Regions from separate parts of the Vibrio sp. ED004 genome, predicted to be linked through region 4. Evidence: predicted binding sites of a transcription regulator. Region 4 holds the regulator's gene; each other region holds the start of a gene.
The links. The regulator CRP, encoded in region 4, controls carbon source genes, mostly activating them, when cyclic AMP is high. The targets are predictions, from matches to a motif close to TGTGANNNNNNTCACA.

Region 1 (5,351 bases), on a different replicon from region 4:
ATCTGAGCGCGAACACGCAGCAAAAATTCATGCAGAGGCACGTATTGAAGCTGATGCTCTTCAATCAATTTGAACGCACTGTCTTGTAGCTCGAAGGCTGCTTGAACATAACCTTGAGCAATCAAGATTTCGCTTTGTTGCAGAATCGCCCACAGAGCCTGATGGTAAACCTGATACTGACGTGCAAGTTTTTCTGTTTGTTGCATCATCGGTAGTGCGCGGCTTAGGTTACCCATTACGTGATTCACTTCGCCCACAACCGAGGTTGCGACAATGCGGCTACGATAAACGGTGGTGTTCAGTTGGCTCAACGAAAGCTCAGCCAGTTCTAATGCTTTTTCAGGTTCATTGCTGTTAATGGCAACTTGTGCACGTAAGGCGTTGTATTGGCCTTGCTGCTGAGTATCGAGTTCAATGTTTCGAGCTTGATATTGAGTCTCAGCCTCTTCCAACAAAGTACCCACTTGATCATAACGGTGCTGACTTTGTGCAAGCCATGCACGCAACATGGACAGTTTAGGCTCACTGTAAAGTTGATCGGTAGTCAGTTGTTTGATCGCCATCTCTAGTGATGAAAGCTCACCTTGGTTGAACATCGGCCAACCGTGTTCAGTCAGGATTTGAATGATCAGTTCTGGATCTTCAGCGCGTTGCGCATGTCGTAAAGCTTGGTGTGGTGTGTTCTGTTTTATCCACGCTTTTGCAGCACTTCGATGAAGTTCAGCTTCTTGCTGAGGAATTCGAGCTTGGCGCTCATGTGCGAGGAATTCACCAAACAAGTTATGGAAGCGATACCAGTTCTTTTCACCTTCAAGAGGGTAGATGAATAAACCAAATCGGTTGAGTGACTCGATCATCCCTAGCGCGTCTTCACGTTGTGTAAGTGCACATACAAGCTCATCGTTGAAGTGATCAAGCACAGAACATTGCATCAAGAACTGTCGGGTTTCTTTGTCTAGCAGGTCGAATACTTCTTCAACCAAGTAGTCCCAAAGATGGGCGTGGTTAAAGTGAGAGAACGACTCTGCGGACTGTGCAAGGGTGCGTTTTTGGTGCTGTGCTTGTAGCGCGATAAGTTGCAATGCAGAAGGCCAACCCTCTACATAACTACAGATGCTATCTGCCGTGGTGTCATCAATGCCATCCGCTACGCGTTGGTTGAAAAAGCGTGTGGTTTCTTCGGTATCAAACGCCAACGAATCATTACCTAATTCGATCATTAAGTCACGAACGCGTAGGTTTGCTGTACCAAGCGGTGGCGTACCTCGACTGGTGACAACCAAGGTTAGGTTGTCGGGCATGTGTTTGAGGAAGAAGCGCATGGCTTCGTGGATGTCGTCATTGTTGACCAAGTGATAGTCATCCAACACCAGAAAACACTCGTGATGGAATTCCGACATCTCGGCGAACACTTCACTCAATAAAGAAAGCAGTGATGAAAACTGTCGTTTTTCTGCCAGTTTCTGGGCATTAGGACAGGCATTTTGAGTCGCTTTATTAAGTGATTGAAGTAGGTAGTTGATAAAGCGGAAGGCATCGTTGTCACTATCATCAATGCTGTACCAACCCACATTGGGTTTATCTATCAACCATTGTGCAGCCATGGTGGTTTTGCCGTAGCCCGCAGGAGAGCGGAATAACACAAGCTTATAGCAATCTGCATTGTGAAGCAGATCGAGAACCCTAGGTCGTAGGATTGCATTATGTAAGCGGCCGGGACGAGTCAGTTTCGAAGGGATCCACATATCGAAGTTTTACACCTATTCCGTGGCTATGTTCTGGAATATCCCAATCTATCGTTGAGTGCACTCCAATGACACTAGCCTAATTACTTAAGTCTTTACTCATACTACGTGAAGCAAAACGTTACCGACTATGATCCTCCTCAGAAACCTTGCGCTCCTGCATGTTTTTGGGTGTCTACGCCCTTTATTTGAGACCTTGCTCACATTAAGGGTTGGTTTGGGAATGTGACTTCGTTCATCTCTACACGGGAATCTATGCAAAAGATGAGAGCTAGAAATTATTTTCGTGATCTGAATATCAGATTTGACAATGACTTTCATTTGGTTAAATAAAAGTCACATCAATTGAAGTTAAGTTATCGAACGGGAGCTTGTGATCTTAGTCACTTCAAGTTTTTGTTCGAAGTCAGAACATGAGAGTCAGATCACTAACCCTAAGTCGGTACGCCCCCTACGCCCTCCCATCTACTCCTAGTCAGTTGCGTTAGCGGGAGGATGTTTAGTTTATGGTGACCATGCACGATATGTCACAGATGAATTAGAACTATTAAAAGCGAGATTTCTGAAATGAAACCAACTCAGCAAAAAACTTTCGATAAAGTGTCATTCCAAGAGAGTGTTAAGAAACATTTATCTGCAACCTACGCAACAACCGTTGAAACAGCAGACAGCCGTTCATGGTATCTAGCAATGGGTCGTGCTCTTGCAGAGCTAACGACTTTTGACCTGCTAGAAACTGAAAATGATGAAAAAATTAAGAACGCGAAGAGCGTTAACTACCTATCACTAGAGTTTTTGATTGGTCGTCTAACAGGTAACAACCTGATCAGCATGGGTCTGTACGAACAGATCACTCATGCCATGGAAGAGTTAGGTCAAAACCTAACTGATCTTCTAGAAGAAGAACGCGACCCATCATTAGGTAATGGTGGCCTTGGTCGTCTAGCCGCTTGTTTCATGGATTCTTGTGCCGCTCAAGAATACCCAACAGTAGGCTACGGTCTTCACTACGAGTACGGCCTATTCAAGCAATCTTTCCAAGATGGTCGTCAACAAGAAGCACCTGACGCATGGCGTGGTGTTGAAGGTTACCCATGGGAAGTCGCTCGTCCAGAACTAGCACAGCACATTGGTTTCTACGGTCACGTTGAAGTTGAATACATCGACGGTAAAGAAGTACGTACTTGGGTTCCAGGTATGGAAGTGAAAGCAATGCCTTGGGATCTGCCTATCGTAGGTTACGAGTCAAACACGGTTTACCCGCTGCGTCTTTGGGAGTGTCAGGCAATTGCACCATTCTCACTAGCAAGCTTTAACAACGGTGATTACTTCGAAGCGCAACACTCGCTAATCGATGCAGGTAACATCACTAAGGTTCTTTACCCGAACGACAACCACGAGAAAGGTAAGACACTGCGTCTAATGCAGCAGTACTTCCACTCAGCAGCATCGGTTCGCGATATTCTACGTCGCCACGAAGCAGCAGGTTTCTCTTTAGAAGATCTGCCTAAGCAAGAAACGATTCAGCTTAATGATACGCACCCAACGATCGCTATCCCTGAATTGATGCGCATCCTGATTGATGAGAAAGGTTTAACTTGGGACCAAGCTTGGGAAATCAGTGCTCATACGTTCGCATACACGAACCACACACTACTTCCTGAAGCGCTAGAGACTTGGTCTGAATCTCTGATCAACCGTCTTCTTCCACGTCACATGGAAATCATCTTTGAAATCAACCACCGCTTCATGCAAGAAGTTCGTAAGATGTGGCCTGGTGACGGTGAGAAGCAAGCGAAGCTTTCTATCATCCAAGAAGGTTTCCACCGTATGGTTCGCATGGCAAACCTGTGTGTGATTGGTTCTTACAAAGTAAACGGTGTAGCTGCACTTCACTCTCAATTGGTTAAGAAAGACTTGTTCCCTGAGTTCAACGAAATCTTCCCAGGCAAATTGACTAACGTAACGAACGGCATCACGCCACGTCGTTGGTTGAAGTTCTGTAACCCAGGTCTATCTACGCTAATCACTGGCAAGATCGGTACTGAGTGGCCTGCAAAACTTGAGCAGCTTGAAGGCATCGCTAAGTTTGCTACAGACGCGAAATTCCAAAAAGAATTCATGGCTGTTAAGAAAGAAAACAAACAGCGCCTTGCTGATTGGGTTCAAGAGAACATGGGTATCGAGCTAGATACTAACGCTATCTTCGACGTGCAAATTAAACGTCTACACGAATACAAGCGTCAACACTTAGATTTGCTACACATTCTATCTCTGTACCACCGTATTCTTAACGAACCTGGTTTCGAGTGTGAGCCACGCGTATGTTTCTTCGCAGCGAAAGCAGCACCGGGTTACCACCTAGCAAAAGAAATCATCTTCGCGGTTAACAAGATTGCAGAGAAGATCAACAACGATCCTCGCATCGGTAACAAGCTTAAAGTGGTATTCATCCCTGACTACCGTGTAAGCATGGCTGAAATCATCATCCCTGCAGCAGACGTTTCTCAGCAAATCTCACTGGCTGGTAAAGAAGCATCGGGTACGGGCAACATGAAGATGGCTCTAAACGGCGCTCTAACTATCGGTACGATGGATGGTGCAAACGTTGAGATCCGTGAAGAAGTTGGCGATGAAAACATCTACATCTTCGGCCTAGACGTTGATGGTGTTGTTGCATTGAAAGCTCAGGGTTACAACCCATACGATTACTACAATGCAGACCCGCTACTGAAAGCATCTCTAGACCTATTGACTGGCGATGAGTTTTCTCCAGGTCAACCAGGCCTTCTGCGTGCAACGTTTGACAGCCTACTAGACGGCGGTGACCCATACCTATGTCTTGCTGACTTTGCTTCTTATGTGAAGGCGCACGAAGAGATGGGCACGCAATACAAAGACCAAGCAGGTTGGGCTAAGAAAGCGATTCTTAACACAGCATTGGTTGGTAAGTTCACATCAGACCGCTCAATCCGCGACTACGTGAACAACATCTGGAAGCTAGAAGCGGTTAACCGTTAATACTTTCAAAGTAGCCAAGGCAGTTTCTGCCTTGGCTCAATTAGCTTGTGAGCAAACGAAAGGCTTAAAGGTTTGTCGTTTATAAACAAGCTGCTTACAAACCGATTGTCACAAGCTAATTGATTAGTAAAAATTTAAATTAACAACCCTACAAAATAGAAAGCGTCAGAACGTTTTCGGAGAGAGCGATGAAAGAACAGACCGTATTAAAACAAGTCGCAGAAATGGCAAACATTGCCGACAGTTACGTTAGTGCGTGGGGCGATGAAGCACAAGTATCAGACGAGACGATCACGTCTCTATTGGCTTCGTTGGGCTACGATACAAGCAGCGATGATGCATTGCTTAAGTCAGCAGAAAGAAAACACAAAAAAGATGTACTAGACCCAGTTCTTGTCTTGCGTGACGGTGAGCCAGTAGAAGTGGCGCTTAACCTAGGTGTAAGTGCTCGTGAAAGTGAGTTCAGCTGGCGCTTAGAAACCGAGCAAGGAGAGGTACTTGAAGGCTATCTTCAATCTCAAGTCGTTCGTGACGAGCGTGCCGAGGGTGGCCCTTTAGTGTTTGCATTGCCAAGTAATTTGGCAT
Region 2 (5,351 bases), 350 kb from region 4:
TGGGCTCCTGCACCGCAAACTCGCCAAGCTAATGAGCGTGATGTAGTAGCGACAGAAGAGAAGTTTTCTGGCTTCGTATTTAAGATCCAAGCAAACATGGATCCTAAGCACCGTGACCGTATCGCATTCATGCGTATCGTATCGGGTACTTACAACCAAGGTATGAAGATGAACCATGTTCGTACTGGCAAGAACGTAAGTATCTCTGATGCGGTAACCTTTATGGCGGGTGACCGTGCGCGAGCTGAGAAAGCGTACGCGGGCGATATCATTGGTTTGCATAACCACGGCACAATCCAGATTGGTGATACCTTCACTCAAGGTGAAAGCCTGAAGTTTTCTGGTATTCCAAACTTCGCACCTGAACTATTCCGTCGTATTCGTCTACGCGATCCACTAAAGCAGAAGCAACTTCTAAAAGGCTTAGTTCAGCTTTCAGAAGAGGGCGCGGTACAAGTATTCCGTCCAATGCAGAACAACGACCTGATCGTTGGTGCGGTTGGTGTACTTCAGTTCGACGTGGTTGTAGCGCGCTTGAAAGCAGAATACAACGTAGAAGCTATCTACGAAGGTGTTAACGTTGCAACAGCTCGCTGGGTTGAGTGTGACGACGCTAAGAAACTGGAAGAGTTCAAACGTAAGAACCAATCTAACCTTGCGCTAGATGGCGGTGACAACCTGTCTTACATCGCACCAACTATGGTGAACTTGAACCTAGCCTCTGAACGTTTCCCTGAAGTTCAGTTCCGAGCGACGCGCGAGCACTAATTACTCCGCGCTCTATTCGAGTTAAACAAAAACGTCTATTGTTCTGCAATAGGCGTTTTTTAATACGTGCTATTTGAGGTTGGAAGCGTGAGGTTAATATGTTCGGTTGGATAAAAGTTTGGATTAAGAAATACGATAAGTGGTGTGAAGAGCTTGGTTTAACACCTGAGAATAAACGCAGTTGTGTACCTCATCGTCGTGATCCTCAAGGACAACAAACAGAGAGTGGGCAAGATGACACCAGAATTAAGTGATTTTCCGCTATTTGATACCCATTGCCATGCGGACTTTGACGCCTTTGACTGCGGTTTTTCAGTTGAGGAAAGTCTTGATGGTTACCTAAAAGAAGCGAAACAAGCCCAAGTTGAGAAACTGTTGATTCCTTCTATTGGTCAAAGTAACTGGGGGAAACTCGACAAAATCGCTCAATCTCACCCCAATGTTTACTATGCATTAGGCTTTCACCCGTACTTTTTAGAGCAAGCGGAGGATGAGCAATTCTCGGAACTTCACCAGTTACTCTCTTCAAAAAACAGCCAATGTGTCGCGATAGGTGAGTGTGGACTCGACTTCTTTGTCGACGTCGAAAAGGAAAAACAAGAGCGTTTTTTTATCCAACAAATGGAGCTTGCGAAGGCGTTTGACCTGCCTTTAATCATCCATGAGAGGAAGTCATACAACCGACTTATTGAGCTAATAAAGCAGCACAAATTCACCTTAGGTGGTGTGATTCACGGTTTTTCGGGGAGTGAACAGCAGGCTTTGGCTTGGATCAAGCTCGGTTTCTATATTGGCGTCGGTGGAACGATAACTTACCCAAGAGCACAGAAAACACGCACAGCCATCGCAAAATTGCCTCTTGAATACATGGTATTGGAAACGGATGCTCCGGACATGCCCATGCATGGAAACCAAGGAAATGTTAATCATTCCAAATATTTAGTTACGATCTTAAATGAACTTTTTTTGCTTAGAAAAGAGCCAAAGCAATCGATTGCAGCGCAAATTTGGCAAAATAGCCATCGCGCATTCGGTATATGTGAATAAAATCGAAGGTTTTTGTTTATCGTTTGCGTAAATTGCACTGAGCTTGTGATTTGGGTCACATTTGCGTGTGAATGGTACATGAATCTTCTACGAAAGTGTGAGGACGGCATTACTTTATTAGTGGTCGCATGAGTATAATTGCCTCCGCTTTATAGCCCCATTTTGTAACACGCCAATAAATAACTAATAAGGAAGTCATAAACTATGAGCCTGTTTATGAGCCTAGTCGGAATGGTTGCACTGATCGCAATCGCAGTACTACTATCTGACAACCGCAAAGCTATTAATCTAAGAACAGTGGGTGGCGCTTTCGCTATCCAATTCGCACTTGGTGCATTCGTACTTTACATCCCTTGGGGTCGTGATCTACTTGCAGGTTTCTCTGCTGGTGTAGCAAACGTGATCGACTACGGTAAAGACGGTACTGGTTTCCTATTCGGCAGCCTAGTTAACTTCTCAGTTGACGGTATCGGTTTCATCTTTGCTTTCCAAGTACTACCAACTCTGATTTTCTTCTCTGCACTTATCTCTGTACTTTACTACATTGGTGTTATGCAAATTGTAATCAAAGTTCTTGGTGGTGGTCTTCAGAAAGCTCTAGGTACTTCTCGCGCCGAGTCTATGTCTGCAGCAGCAAACATCTTCGTTGGTCAAACTGAAGCACCTCTAGTTGTTCGTCCATTTGTTCCTAAAATGACAAACTCTGAACTATTCGCAGTAATGTGTGGTGGTTTGGCTTCTGTAGCTGGTGGTGTACTAGCAGGTTACGCATCTATGGGTGTGCCTCTAGAGTACCTAGTTGCAGCGTCATTCATGGCAGCACCTGGTGGTCTACTATTCGCTAAAATCATCAAGCCTGAAACTGATAAGCCAGACGACAACATCGCTGACGAAATGGACGGTGGCGATGACAAACCAGCTAACGTTATCGACGCAGCAGCAGGTGGCGCATCAGTTGGTCTACAACTAGCTCTAAACGTAGGTGCAATGCTACTAGCATTCATCGGTCTAATTGCTCTAATCAACGGTATCCTAGGTGGCATCGGTGGTTGGGTTGGTATGGAAAACCTAACTCTAGAACTTCTTCTAGGTTGGATCTTCGCACCACTAGCATTCATCATCGGTGTTCCATGGGAAGAAGCAACTATCGCTGGTTCTTTCATTGGTCAGAAGACAGTTGTTAACGAATTCGTTGCATACCTAAACTTCGTACCATACGTTGGTGAAAACGCTCAAGTTGTTGCAGCAACTGGCCAAGTGATGTCTGAGAAGACTCAAGCAATCATCGCATTCGCACTATGTGGTTTCGCAAACCTTTCTTCTATTGCGATTCTTCTAGGTGGTCTAGGTGGTATTGCACCAAGCCGTCGCCACGACATCGCACGTATGGGTGTTAAAGCGGTAATTGCTGGTACTCTATCTAACCTGATGGCAGCAACAATTGCTGGCTTCTTCCTATCTTTCTAATCAAGTAGATTTAGATATATAGACGCCATAATAATATCGCCCCGTAGCAAGAAATTGCTGCGGGGCTTTTTTGTTTTTAGGCCTAGTGATTCTTTGGCATGAATATGAGCATAAGCATCAGCTTGATGTCGATTAATGGGTCTAGAATGTTTTTTTGAGATACAAACCGTTTGCGTTCTAAGGAGCACTACAATTTATTGATGGATACCTATAATGTATAAGCTTAAGGGATAGGATGTCTCTTTTGGCAAGAAAGTGACTGCTTGGATTCGTCCAAAGGTTATTCTTCTGGGATTAAGCCAAACTTAGCGATACGCTATAGATGTTAGACACAACATGACTGATTTGTTGTGCCATAGACCAAACTGGTACTGTGCGGTGACAAGGATTGCAATTGGTAGCGAAAGTTATCAAGTCTTCAGGGAACCAAGTCCGTTCATTTGTGACTACTGAGCATTACTAAAATATCCATCTATACTGGATGGAGGGCGAAGTAGTTAACTATTTGAATATATTGATCGGAGATAGAAATGAGCGATTTAAAAGCAGCAGCTCTACGTGCACTTAAACTTATGGACCTAACTACGCTAAATGACGACGATACTACTGAGAAAGTAGTGGCGCTTTGTCATGACGCGAAGACTGCAGTAGGCAACACAGCTGCAATCTGTATTTACCCTCGCTTTATCCCAGCAGCTAAGAAAGCGTTGCGTGAGCAAGGTACTCCAGAAGTACGCATTGCGACTGTAACTAACTTCCCTCATGGTAATGACGACATCGAAATTGCTGTTACAGAAACAAAAGCAGCAGTAGCGTACGGCGCAGATGAAGTTGACGTAGTATTCCCATACCGTGCCCTTATTGCTGGCAACGAAGAAGTTGGCTTTGAGCTAGTTAAGCAATGTAAAGCGGCTTGTGGTGACATCACGCTTAAAGTGATCATCGAAACAGGTGAACTGAAAGAAGAAGCACTGATCAAGAAAGCTTCTCAAATCTGTATCGAAGCTGGTGCAGACTTCATCAAAACTTCAACAGGTAAAGTGCCAGTAAACGCGACTCCAGAGTACGCGCGCATGATGCTTGAAGTTATTCGTGACATGGGCGTTGCTAAAACAGTTGGTTTCAAACCTGCTGGTGGCGTACGTACTGCTGAAGATGCAGCACTATACCTAGCAATGGCTGATGAACTACTAGGCACTGAGTGGGCAGACAATATGCACTACCGTTTTGGTGCTTCAAGCCTACTAACTAACCTTCTTAATACATTAGAAGTGACAGACCAGACTGCTGATCCTGCAGCATACTAAATTACTCGTCATATTTGACGCCGCAGCGTTGTTGACTGCGTAGTTCACCGGTTCGCCGGCCGTCCTAATCGCATAGAGCCTCTATGCTCATAGGAATGAACTTCGATTTTTTTCAAGAGAATAGTCGCCTAACTGCAACGCCAAATATTTAGAGTATTGAACATAATAAGTCTGTTTGATGGAGTGGCGTTAAGTCACTCCATATTACCTCTTTCCCCTACAAACCATACTCACTAGAGTTTGGGAGGCACTAATGTATCTACCTCAAGAAATTATTCGCAGAAAACGTGATGGTGAAGTCCTAACAGCGGACGAAATTAACTTCTTCATTCAAGGCGTAGCTAAAAACACGGTTTCTGAAGGCCAAATTGCAGCATTCGCAATGGCTATCTTCTTTAACGAAATGACCATGCCAGAGCGTATCGCACTAACGTGTGCAATGCGTGACTCAGGCATGGTGATTGACTGGAGCCACATGAACTTTGATGGCCCAATCGTTGATAAACACTCTACTGGTGGTGTTGGTGACGTAACTTCTCTGATGCTTGGCCCTATGGTGGCAGCATGTGGCGGTTTCGTTCCAATGATCTCTGGTCGTGGTTTAGGCCACACTGGCGGTACGCTAGACAAGCTTGAATCTATCCCTGGTTACAACATTACACCAACCAACGATGTGTTCGGTGAAGTAACTAAAGATGCTGGCGTAGCGATCATCGGTCAAACAGGCGATCTAGCTCCTGCTGATAAGCGTGTTTACGCGAC
Region 3 (5,351 bases), 190 kb from region 4:
ACCTAGGAAACGTGATTTGTCGCCGTCACGTAGCTCAAGAGCTTCGCGAGAACCAGTAGATGCGCCAGATGGAGCAGCAGCCATACCTACGAAACCGCCTTCTAGGTGTACTTCAGCTTCTACAGTTGGGTTACCACGTGAATCGATGATTTCACGACCTAGAACTTTAACGATCTTAGACATTGAATGTTTCCTTCTCGTTGAATATATAAATGTCAAATTTAAAGGTAGCAGCACAACTTACGCAGCTACCTGTATTCCTTTTTACTTTTCTAACTCGCCGCGCTGGAACTCACCAGCCGCTTTAACGAAACCTGCAAACAATGGGTGACCATCGCGAGGTGTTGAAGTGAACTCTGGGTGGAATTGAGCAGCAACGAACCATGGATGGTTCGGGTTCTCAATAACTTCAACCAGTTTCTTGTCCGCAGATAGACCCGATACTTTTAGGCCCGCTTTTTCGATTTGTGGACGAAGATTGTTGTTCACTTCGTAACGGTGACGGTGACGTTCATGGATCGTCGCGCTACCGTATAATTCGTAAGCTTTCGTACCTTTCGCTAGGTGACAAAGCTGTGAACCAAGACGCATTGTACCGCCTAGGTCAGATGATTCTGTACGCTCTTCAACTTTACCTTCGCCATCAGTCCACTCAGTGATAAGACCAACTACTGGGTACTTAGTTTCAGTACAGAATTCAGAAGAGTGCGCCCCTTCCATTTTAGCAACGTTACGAGCGTACTCGATAAGCGCTACTTGCATACCTAGACAGATACCTAAGTAAGGTACTTTGTTTTCACGAGCGTATTGAGCAGCAAGAATCTTACCTTCAACACCACGGTCACCAAAGCCACCTGGAACTAGGATTGCATCTAGGCCTTCTAAAACTTCTACGCCACGAGACTCAACGTCTTGTGAATCTACGTATTTAATATTAACGCTTAGGCGGTTTTTCAAGCCTGCGTGTTTTAGCGCTTCATTTACTGATTTGTATGCGTCTGGTAGTTCAATGTACTTACCAACCATACCAATCGTCACTTCACCCGTTGGGTTAGCTTCTTCGTAAATTACTTGTTCCCATTCAGACAGGTCTGCTTCTGGAGCTGTGATGCCGAAACGCTTACATACAAGTTCATCAGTGCCTTGAGCTTTAATAAGCTGAGGGATCTTGTAGATAGAGTCAACATCGCGCATAGAAATAACTGCATTTTCTTGCACATTACAGAACAGAGCAATTTTCTTACGCTCGTTCGAAGGAATGTTGCGGTCTGAACGACAAACTAGGATGTCTGGCTGAATACCAATAGACAGTAGCTCTTTTACAGAGTGTTGCGTTGGCTTAGTTTTCACTTCACCCGCTGCTGCTAGGTATGGCACTAGAGTAAGGTGCATGAACATTGCACGTTCACGGCCTAGTTCTACTGCTAGCTGACGAATCGCTTCCATGAATGGTAGAGATTCGATATCACCAACCGTACCACCAACTTCAACGATCGCGATATCGTGGCCAGCTGCGCCAGAAATAACACGCTCTTTGATAGAGTTAGTGATGTGTGGGATAACCTGAATTGTTGCACCTAGGTAATCACCGCGACGCTCTTTTGCTAGTACGTCTGAGTAAACACGACCTGCAGTGAAGTTGTTACGCTTAGTCATCTTGGTGCGAATGAATCGCTCATAGTGACCAAGGTCAAGGTCTGTTTCAGCGCCATCTTCCGTAACGAACACTTCACCGTGCTGAGTCGGGCTCATAGTGCCTGGATCAACGTTGATGTAAGGGTCAAGCTTCATCATAGTCACTTTAAGACCACGAGCTTCTAAAATAGCCGCAAGAGATGCTGCAGCAATACCTTTACCTAGAGAGGATACAACCCCGCCAGTAACAAAAATGTAATTTGTCGTCATGTTTAACCTGAAATTGGTTGAATGAGGGAAATGGACTACTTCTGGACGGGATGAAAATATACCAGAAGCCCCTTATCGCCACAACGTGAAATCTATCACACTGCTATTTTTTATTTTTTGCTTCAAATCAATTCATGATAAAAGCTTTGGTTATCTTTTCTCCGCCACTTTGACTTCATCCCACATGGAATCAAGCTGTTGTAGTGAAAAATCGGTCAAATTTTTATCTTGCTGACGAACTTTTTGTTCCACCCCTTTAAAGCGACGTGAAAACTTCAGATTGGCTTTGTTCAGCGCCGTTTCTGGATTTTTACCTAAATGTCGCACCAAATTGACCGTCGCAAACAGCAAATCACCTAACTCTTCTTCAACCAAATCTTCGTTAGGTGTGACTTGAAGCGCCTCTTCCAGCACCTCGTCAACTTCCTCTAAAACCTTATCGGCGACTGGCCCAATTGAGTCCCAATCAAAGCCAAATTTCGCGACCTGCTTTTGAATCTTTGTAGCACGCGAAAGCGCAGGTAGAGAGTTTGGTATTGAGTCTAGAATACTTTCTTGAGTTTTGCCTGCTTGTGCTTTTTCTTTCGCTTTTTCCGCTTCCCAGTTGGCATTGATTTCTTCATCACTGGCAAACTCGGTATCAGAGAACACATGCGGGTGACGTCGTGTTAGCTTCTCATTGATGCCATCAACCACATCAGAGAACTCAAACAACCCCTGTTCTTTCGCTAACTGGCTATAGAAGATCACCTGAAACAACAAATCACCCAACTCTTCTTGTAGGTTCGGCCAATCTTTGTTGTGAATCGCATCCACCACTTCGTACGTCTCTTCGATAGTATGCGGCACAATTGTTTCAAAATTTTGTTTTAAATCCCAAGGACAGCCACCTTCAGGATCGCGCAGCTTAGTCATGATCTGTTCAAGTTGTTCAATCGGGTGATTCATCGTTTTCTTCCTATTACTGTCTTTGATTTTTAAATTTATAACGTCTTCTAAAACTAAAAAAGGTGAGCAGCCAAAACCACTCACCTTTCTATTCTTTCCGTCATCCCCAAGAGTGAAGAATGAGCGAGTTGGGGATCTCAAACCGTTTGGCGAGATTCCCTATCACCTTCGTCCCTCACTGTAGGGAATGACGAGGATCGTATTTTAGACTATCCCAACCTTTTTACTGACATAACATCTTTGATCTGTTCGACTCGACTTGTCACTCGACTCAGAATCTCAATATTGGTGACCTCTAAATCGAAATCCATTACCGATAACTGACGTTTGTAGTCGATGCGGCTCTTCATTGTGGTCACGCTGATCTTCTCGTTCGAGAACAGTGAGGTGATGTCTTTCAACAAGCCATTACGCTCTAGCGCTTCAACACGCAGCGTTAGGATGTAAGAACCAACAAAGCCATTACCCCAAACGGTATCAATGATACGTTCTGGCGCATGTAGGCTTAGCTCACTCAGTTGTTCACAGTCACTACGGTGAACCGAGATACCACGACCTTGAGTGATGTAACCTTTTATGGTGTCGCCAGGGATTGGCTGACAACAACGAGCAAGGTGCGTCATTAGGTTATCAACACCTTCCACGACTACGGCGTCTTTCTTGGGGCGACTCTGTTGTGCTGGCTTGTTTTCCGACTCAAGCAGTTTCTCTAGCGCTTTTTTGTCTTCTTCTTCGGCTGTAGGCTTATTCACTAGCGCATTGATGTGATTAACCACTTGGTTAATACGCAAGTCGCCACTACCGATGCCAGCATAAAGCTCATCTGGCGTGTTCACGTTAAAGCGTCTTAGCGCGTATTGGTCGGCATCTTTTAGAGTTGCACCAACCTTCGCTAATTCAACCTCAAGGATGTCACGGCCCGCTTCTAGGTTCTTCTCACGACTTTGCGCGCGGAACCATGCGTTGATTTTCGCACGAGCACGTCCAGAGTGAACGAAGCCTGTGGTTGGGTTCAGCCAATCGCGAGATGGGTTCGGTTCTTTCTGGGTGATGATCTCTACTTGGTCGCCCATTGATAGCTTATGGGTGAACGGTACGATACGCCCTGCCACTTTGGCACCGATACAACGGTGACCAACCATCGAGTGGATGTGATAAGCAAAGTCCAACGGAGTTGCACCCATTGGCAAGTCAACCACATCACCACGCGGTGTAAACGCGTATACGCGGTCATCGAATACTTGGCTACGAACTTCATCCAGCATCTCGCCAGAATCCGACATCTCTTCCTGCCAATCGATAAGCTTACGCAACCAAGTGATTTTCTCGTCGTAACCACTGCGGCCACTTGAAGCACCTTCTTTGTACTTCCAGTGCGCCGCAACACCAAGCTCTGAGTCTTCGTGCATCTGCTTGGTACGGATCTGAATCTCAATGGTCTTGCCTTCAGGGCCAAGAACAACCGTGTGAATCGACTGGTAACCATTTGGCTTAGGATTCGCCACATAGTCATCAAACTCGCTTGGTAGATGTTTGTATTTGGTATGAACGACACCTAGGCCGGCATAACAGTCTTGAAGTTGGTCGGCGATGATACGCACAGCTCGAACGTCAAAAAGTTCATCGAAGGCCAAGCCTTTCTTCTGCATTTTACGCCAGATGCTGTAGATGTGTTTTGGTCGGCCACTGACTTCAGCATTGATGCTTGAACGGTTCATTTCTGCCGTTAAATCGTCAACGAAATCTGTAATGTATTGTTCACGTACGATACGACGCTCAGACAACTGTTTTGCGATCTGCTTGTAGGTGTCTGGCTGCTGGTAACGGAATGCGTAATCTTCGATTTCCCACTTAAGCTGACCAATACCTAAACGGTTCGCTAGTGGTGCGTAGATGTTAGAACACTCTTTTGCTGCCGCGCGGCGCACAGCATCAGGCGCTTTTTTCACCTCAATGAGGTTACAGATTCGCTCCGCTAGCTTGATGACTACGCAGCGGAAGTCGTCAACCATTGCTAATAACATGCGACGAACGTTATCGACTTGACCCGAGGCTGCACTGCCTTCAAGGGTCACGTTAAGCTGGCCCAAGGCCGCCATTTCTTCAACGCCATCAATCAACTTTACGGTTTCTTTGCCGTAGCTTTCTTCAAACGCTTCGCGCTCAAAAACGCCGCTAGAGACGACGGGGAAAAGTTGTGCAGCAATTAAAGTGGCACGGTCCATGGACAAGGTGACCAAGATTTCGATCATCTCGCGGCCACGCCAAAGCAAGAGCGATGCTTGCTCGTGATCTTTTAAAAGTTCTTCACAGTGACGATAAACTTTAATCAGTTTATTCGAGGTTTTTGCGTCTTGATTCAATGACGCAATCCAACTTTCTAGCTCAAACTGTTCGCTTGGGTTTAAATGTGCGCTTCGTACCGCAACCATCATGCCTTCCTAGTTATTCTGTTTATACCCAATTCAATATGACTAACTGGTTCCAAGTTAGTTCGA
Region 4 (5,351 bases):
GGCAGGTCAAGGTGACGCCATGACATCAGTAAGCCCATACAACAACGAAGTAGTGTGGCAAGGTGATAGTGCAACACCAGCACAGGTTGAATCTGCAGTAGCAGCGGCTCGTGAAGCGTTTCTAGTTTGGAAAAAGCTGAGCTTTGCTGAGCGCGAAGCGATCGTGTTGAAGTTCGCAGAAAAAGTGAAAGAGAACAGCGAAGAGATCGCGCAAATTATCGCAAAAGAGACGGGTAAGCCTATTTGGGAAACTCGCACTGAAGCGGGCGCGATGGCAGGTAAGATCGCTATCTCTATCCGTGCTTACCACGAGCGTACTGGTGAAGCTTCACGTGAAGCGGCAGGCAACCAAATCGTACTTCGTCACCGTCCATTGGGCGTGATGGCGGTATTTGGTCCTTACAACTTCCCAGGTCACCTACCTAACGGTCATATTGTTCCAGCTCTGCTATCGGGCAACACCGTAGTATTCAAACCTTCAGAGCAGACGCCTTGGACGGGTGAGTTCGCAATGAAGCTATGGCAAGAAGCGGGTCTTCCTGCTGGCGTAATCAACCTAGTGCAAGGCGCTAAAGAGACTGGCATCGCACTGGCTGACGCTAAAGGTCTTGATGGCGTGCTATTTACGGGTAGTGCCAATACGGGTCATATCCTGCACCGCCAATTCGCGGGTCAACCGGGCAAGATGCTGGCACTAGAAATGGGCGGCAACAACCCTATGGTGATCAGTGACCAATACGGTGATGCGGACGCAACGGTATACACCATTATCCAATCGGCGTTCATCAGTGCAGGTCAACGTTGTACATGTGCTCGTCGCCTGTATGTTCCTGTTGGTGAGAAGGGCGACCTACTGATCGATAAGCTGGTCGCGGCTACGCAAAAGATTCGTGTTGATCAGCCTTTTGCTGAGCCTGCACCATTCATGGGCCCACAGATCTCAGAAGCCGCTGCTAAGTTTATTTTAGATGCACAAGCGAATCTGCAATCGCTAGGTGGTGTAAGCCTAGTAGAAGCAAAAGCGGGTGAAGCGGCGTTTGTTTCTCCGGGTATTATTGATGCCACCAACATTGCTGAACTACCAGATGAAGAGTACTTCGGTCCATTGCTACAAGTGGTTCGTTACCAGTCACTTGAGCAAGCGGTTAAACTAGCTAATGACACACGCTTTGGTTTGTCTGCTGGTCTAGTATCGACAGACGATTCTGAATGGGAATACTTCGTTGACCATATCCGCGCGGGTATTGTTAACCGTAACCGCCAACTCACAGGCGCAAGTGGTGATGCACCATTTGGTGGTCCGGGTGCTTCTGGCAACCTACGCCCAAGTGCTTACTATGCGGCGGACTACTGTGCTTACCCAATGGCTTCAATGGAAGGTGGTGAAACTCAACTGCCAGCTACGTTTAGCCCAGGTATCGAGCTGTAGTTTAGATTGATATTGAGCTAAGGCTCATTCATTAGTTATGAGATAAGGAAGCGGCGTATCGCTTCCTTATTTTAACCACGCTCAGCATCAAGATTGGGCGGTAGATAATAATAGAACAAGTATGTCACAGGCTGATGGCTGCTGACTCTATGTCCAGCCTCTCCCTTTCTAATCCATATTACTAGCTTGCTAGAACCTCTGACAAGGAGTCACCATGACGCCCGATCTACTCTTTAAATCACTATGGGATGATTACATTCATAGGCTTTGTCCATCGGCTGAGAAAGTACACCACTTGCTGAAGGAAGATGAAGCGCTGATTAACGATCATATTGCACTGCGTACTTTCAATGTAGCTCCGCTGGGTATTGAAACACTGGCTAAGCCTTTTCTTGAGCTAGGTTATAAAGCGTGTGGCGATTACTTATTTGAGAGCAAGAAGCTAGTCGCGAAGCATTACGAGCATCCAGATCTAAAACAGCCGAAAGTGTTCATCAGTGAGTTGAAGGTAGAAGAGTGCTCAAGTGAGCTACAACAGATCGTTGCTAAGCTCGTTGAGCAAGTCGATGCAAGCAAGCTGCAAGGTCATGAATTCCTGTTTGGCGGACGCCTTTGGGATTTAAGCTTCGCAGATTTCCAAGTGCTGGCAAAAGAGAGTGAATACGCGTCTTGGTTAGCGGCCCATGGTTACGGTGCCAACCACTTTACGGTGAGCGTAAATCAACTTAACGCCTTTGATGAAGTTCAGGCCGTGAATGACTATCTGATCGAATCGGGTTTCACTATCAATGCATCTGGTGGTGAGGTTAAAGGCTCTCCAGAGGTCTTATTAGAGCAATCATCAACAATGGCAGACAAAGTCCCAGTTTCATTTGTTGAAGGCAATGAGATGATTCCTGGAGGCTTCTATGAGTTCGCTAAGCGTTATGCGATGGCGAATGGTGAGCTTTACACCGGCTTTGTTGCGGCATCGGCGGACAAGATCTTCGAAAGCACTAACGGTTAAAGAAAGATTCGAGCACGAGCTTTGCCCTAAAGATGCGGGTACGCTTCGCTTCGAGAGTGTTTGCGTTTGGAAGTTGTAATTGTTCCATTCGCATCTCGCATCTGCTCTGTAAATCTTATAGATAATAAAAAAGCCACCAAATTTGCATTTGGTGGCTTTCAAATTTTTGGCTCAGTTAATCGAGATTAACGAGTGCCGTATACCACGATAGTTTTACCGTGTGCAGAAATTAGGTTCTGCTCTTCTAGCATCTTCAAGATACGACCTACTGTCTCACGAGAACAACCAACGATCTGGCCAATCTCTTGACGAGTGATCTTGATTTGCATGCCGTCAGGGTGAGTCATTGCATCTGGCTGTTTCGCTAGGTTTAGTAGCGTTTGAGCGATACGACCTGTTACGTCAAGGAACGCTAAGTCACCAACCTTTTGGCTAGTTACTTGTAGGCGGCTTGCCATTTGCGCTGAAAGGCGCATCAGGATGTCTGGGTTCACTTGGATAAGTTGACGGAATTTCTTGAAAGAAATTTCAGCTACTTCACAAGGAGATTTAGCACGAACCCAAGCAGTACGCTCTTGGTCTTCTTCGAACAAGCCTAGCTCACCGATGAAGTCGCCTTGGTTTAGGTAAGAAAGAATCATTTCCTTACCTTCTTCGTCTTTGATAAGAACTGCCACAGAACCTTTAACGATGTAGTACAAGGTTTCTGCCTTTTCACCAGCATGAATCAAAGTACTTTTTGAAGGGTACTTATGAATATGACAGTGTGAAAGGAACCACTCTAATGTTGGATCGGTTTGAGGTTTACCTAGAACCATAATATCTCACTTCCTCTGCAGGGTATGCTTGCCGCTTTCCGTATTTTAGCTAAGCCTGGATTGACTTGTAGGATAAGAGCACTCGTTGAGCGCTGCAAGCTATCTTGTGTTTCGTTTAAGAATAGTATCCTTTTTCAGGTACTATTTCTTGATTTTAATCGTGACCAAGCTACGATTTTTTACGCAAAATTGTGCACATGATCACGGTATGAAAAGTAATCAACCAGAATGTCGTTTTGTTAACCTATTTTTCCGGTTTCGATGAGTTGTTGTAGGATTGGCCTTACAATGAGCTCCATAGCAAAACTCATCTTGCCCCCTGGCACCACTAGCGTGTTATGACGAGACATAAATGAGCCGTCAATCATTGCCAAAAGGTAAGGGAAATCGACGTTTTTGATGCCACGCAAACGTATAACTACGAAGCTTTCGTCTAAACTTGGAATCCCTTTGGCGTTGAGTGGGTTCGATGTATCTACGGTTGGAACACGCTGAAAGTTGATATGCGTACGTGAAAACTGCGGGGTAATATAGTTAAGGTAATCATCCATTGAACGTACAATAGAGTCCATTACCGCTTCGCGAGAGTGGCCACGATCGCGTGTGTCACGAACGAATTTCTGAATCCATTCTAGGTTTACGATAGGCACCATGCCAATCAGCAGATCGACGTGTTGAGAGACATTGATATCGCCATCAACGACACCGCCGTGCAGGCCCTCGTAAAACATCACATCGGAATTTTCAGGGATATCTTGCCATGGCGTGAAGGTGCCCGGCATTTGATTATAAGGAACAGCTTCATCGAAGGTGTGTAGGTAACTACGTACTTTACCGGTGCCTTCGTTCCCGTATTGACGGAAGAACTCTTCTAATGCACCAAAGTCGTTGGCTTGTGGACCAAAGTAGCTAATGTGCTTACCTTGCTCGCGCGCCTTGCGGATCTCGACATCCATTTCTGGTCGAGTGAATCGGTGGAAACTATCCCCTTCTACCCAAGCAGCCTTCACGTCCATCATATTGAACATTTTGCGGAAGGCTTCTGAGGTAGTGGTGGTGCCGGCTCCAGATGAACCCGTCACCGCAATAATTGGATGTTTAGCGGACATGACAACCCTTGTCGTTTGAGTAACTTACTTGTTAGCAATCGTTTTCCACTATAACACGGCTCCTTTCTAAGCGCAGCCTAGAAGCGTTTTGTCACCTGGATATCAACGGTCTCGTGCAGTTCGGAAAACACGATGCTCACGTCACCAGAAGCTAATTGATGTTTCACCTGATCAATCTTGCTTTGCAGTGAGATCTCAACGTCGCCATAGTCTGTGCCTTCACGCAGCACGAATTCTTTGATGAGGTTTTCCAGTGTCTCTGGCGCGATGTCTTGCCATGGGATGATCATAAATACTTCTCTCTTTTATGTTCATTGATATGTTGATGAGTGTGTCTAGTGATGTTTTTAGTACAATCCCAATTTGGGGCTGCGCTATCTTACCAAGGTTTCGCGTTTATATTTAGCAAGGCTTCGTCGTTATGCTGAACCTTGGATACTCTCATAATACGCAGGTAAGGCTTCCTCTAACCAGAATCGTGGTTTGAGTGTGCTACCAGTGATAAATCCTACATGGCCGCCTTTCTGAAATAGGCGATAATCGATGTTATCCGGTAGAACGAATTTTGGAATCACATCATCGGTCATGAAAGGATCGTCTTTGGCGTGAATGATCTGTGTCGGTAGTTTGATTTTATTGAGCTTAGGAAGAGCGGAGCACTGTGCGTAGTAGTCTTGCGCGTTTTTGAAGCCGTGCAGGGGCGCAGTAATTCGTTCATCAAACTCATACAGCTTGTCGATCTTCTTGATGGATTCAGCCGTGATGCCGAGTTTCTCTTGCAACAGCTTCACCTTTTTCAACGCATTCGATTTGAGTGAATTAAGCAGGTACTTCTTATAGAGCTTCGAGAATCCGCGTTCTATGCGACTTGAACAACAGGCCAAGTCAAAGGGGGCGGAGACTATTGTTGCTGCTGACAACAGTGGGTCATCTGCGTATTCCGCCAAATAGTTTGCCAACATGTTTCCTCCCAAGGAGATGCCAACCGC

Region 1: a site for CRP is predicted at 2,118-2,133, ahead of ITG10_RS19925 (glycogen/starch/alpha-glucan phosphorylase). Genes of this name have one in related genera too.
Region 2: a site for CRP is predicted at 1,860-1,875, ahead of ITG10_RS04520 (NupC/NupG family nucleoside CNT transporter). Genes of this name have one in related genera too.
Region 3: a site for CRP is predicted at 1,990-2,005, ahead of ITG10_RS05205 (CTP synthase). Genes of this name have one in related genera too.

What each region holds. Positions count from the first base shown of each region.
Region 1 covers NZ_CP066150.1:525,227-530,577, forward strand. Annotated here, with positions in the region: gene malT (HTH-type transcriptional regulator MalT) at 1-1,745, opposite strand, end outside; gene ITG10_RS19925 (glycogen/starch/alpha-glucan phosphorylase) at 2,313-4,766, shown strand; gene malQ (4-alpha-glucanotransferase) at 4,955-5,351, shown strand, end outside.
Region 2 covers NZ_CP066149.1:1,049,551-1,054,901, reverse strand. Annotated here, with positions in the region: gene prfC (peptide chain release factor 3) at 1-768, shown strand, start outside; gene ITG10_RS04530 (DUF5363 family protein) at 867-1,022, shown strand; gene ITG10_RS04525 (TatD family hydrolase) at 1,003-1,815, shown strand; gene ITG10_RS04520 (NupC/NupG family nucleoside CNT transporter) at 2,020-3,282, shown strand; gene deoC (deoxyribose-phosphate aldolase) at 3,813-4,589, shown strand; gene deoA (thymidine phosphorylase) at 4,843-5,351, shown strand, end outside.
Region 3 covers NZ_CP066149.1:1,206,046-1,211,396, forward strand. Annotated here, with positions in the region: gene eno (phosphopyruvate hydratase) at 1-183, opposite strand, end outside; gene ITG10_RS05205 (CTP synthase) at 265-1,905, opposite strand; gene mazG (nucleoside triphosphate pyrophosphohydrolase) at 2,056-2,853, opposite strand; gene relA (GTP diphosphokinase) at 3,063-5,285, opposite strand.
Region 4 covers NZ_CP066149.1:1,398,828-1,404,178, reverse strand. Annotated here, with positions in the region: gene astD (succinylglutamate-semialdehyde dehydrogenase) at 1-1,429, shown strand, start outside; gene ITG10_RS06315 (DUF1338 domain-containing protein) at 1,644-2,435, shown strand; gene crp (cAMP-activated global transcriptional regulator CRP) at 2,621-3,253, opposite strand; gene ITG10_RS06305 (phosphoribulokinase) at 3,493-4,362, opposite strand; gene ITG10_RS06300 (YheU family protein) at 4,440-4,652, opposite strand; gene ITG10_RS06295 (hydrolase) at 4,782-5,351, opposite strand, start outside.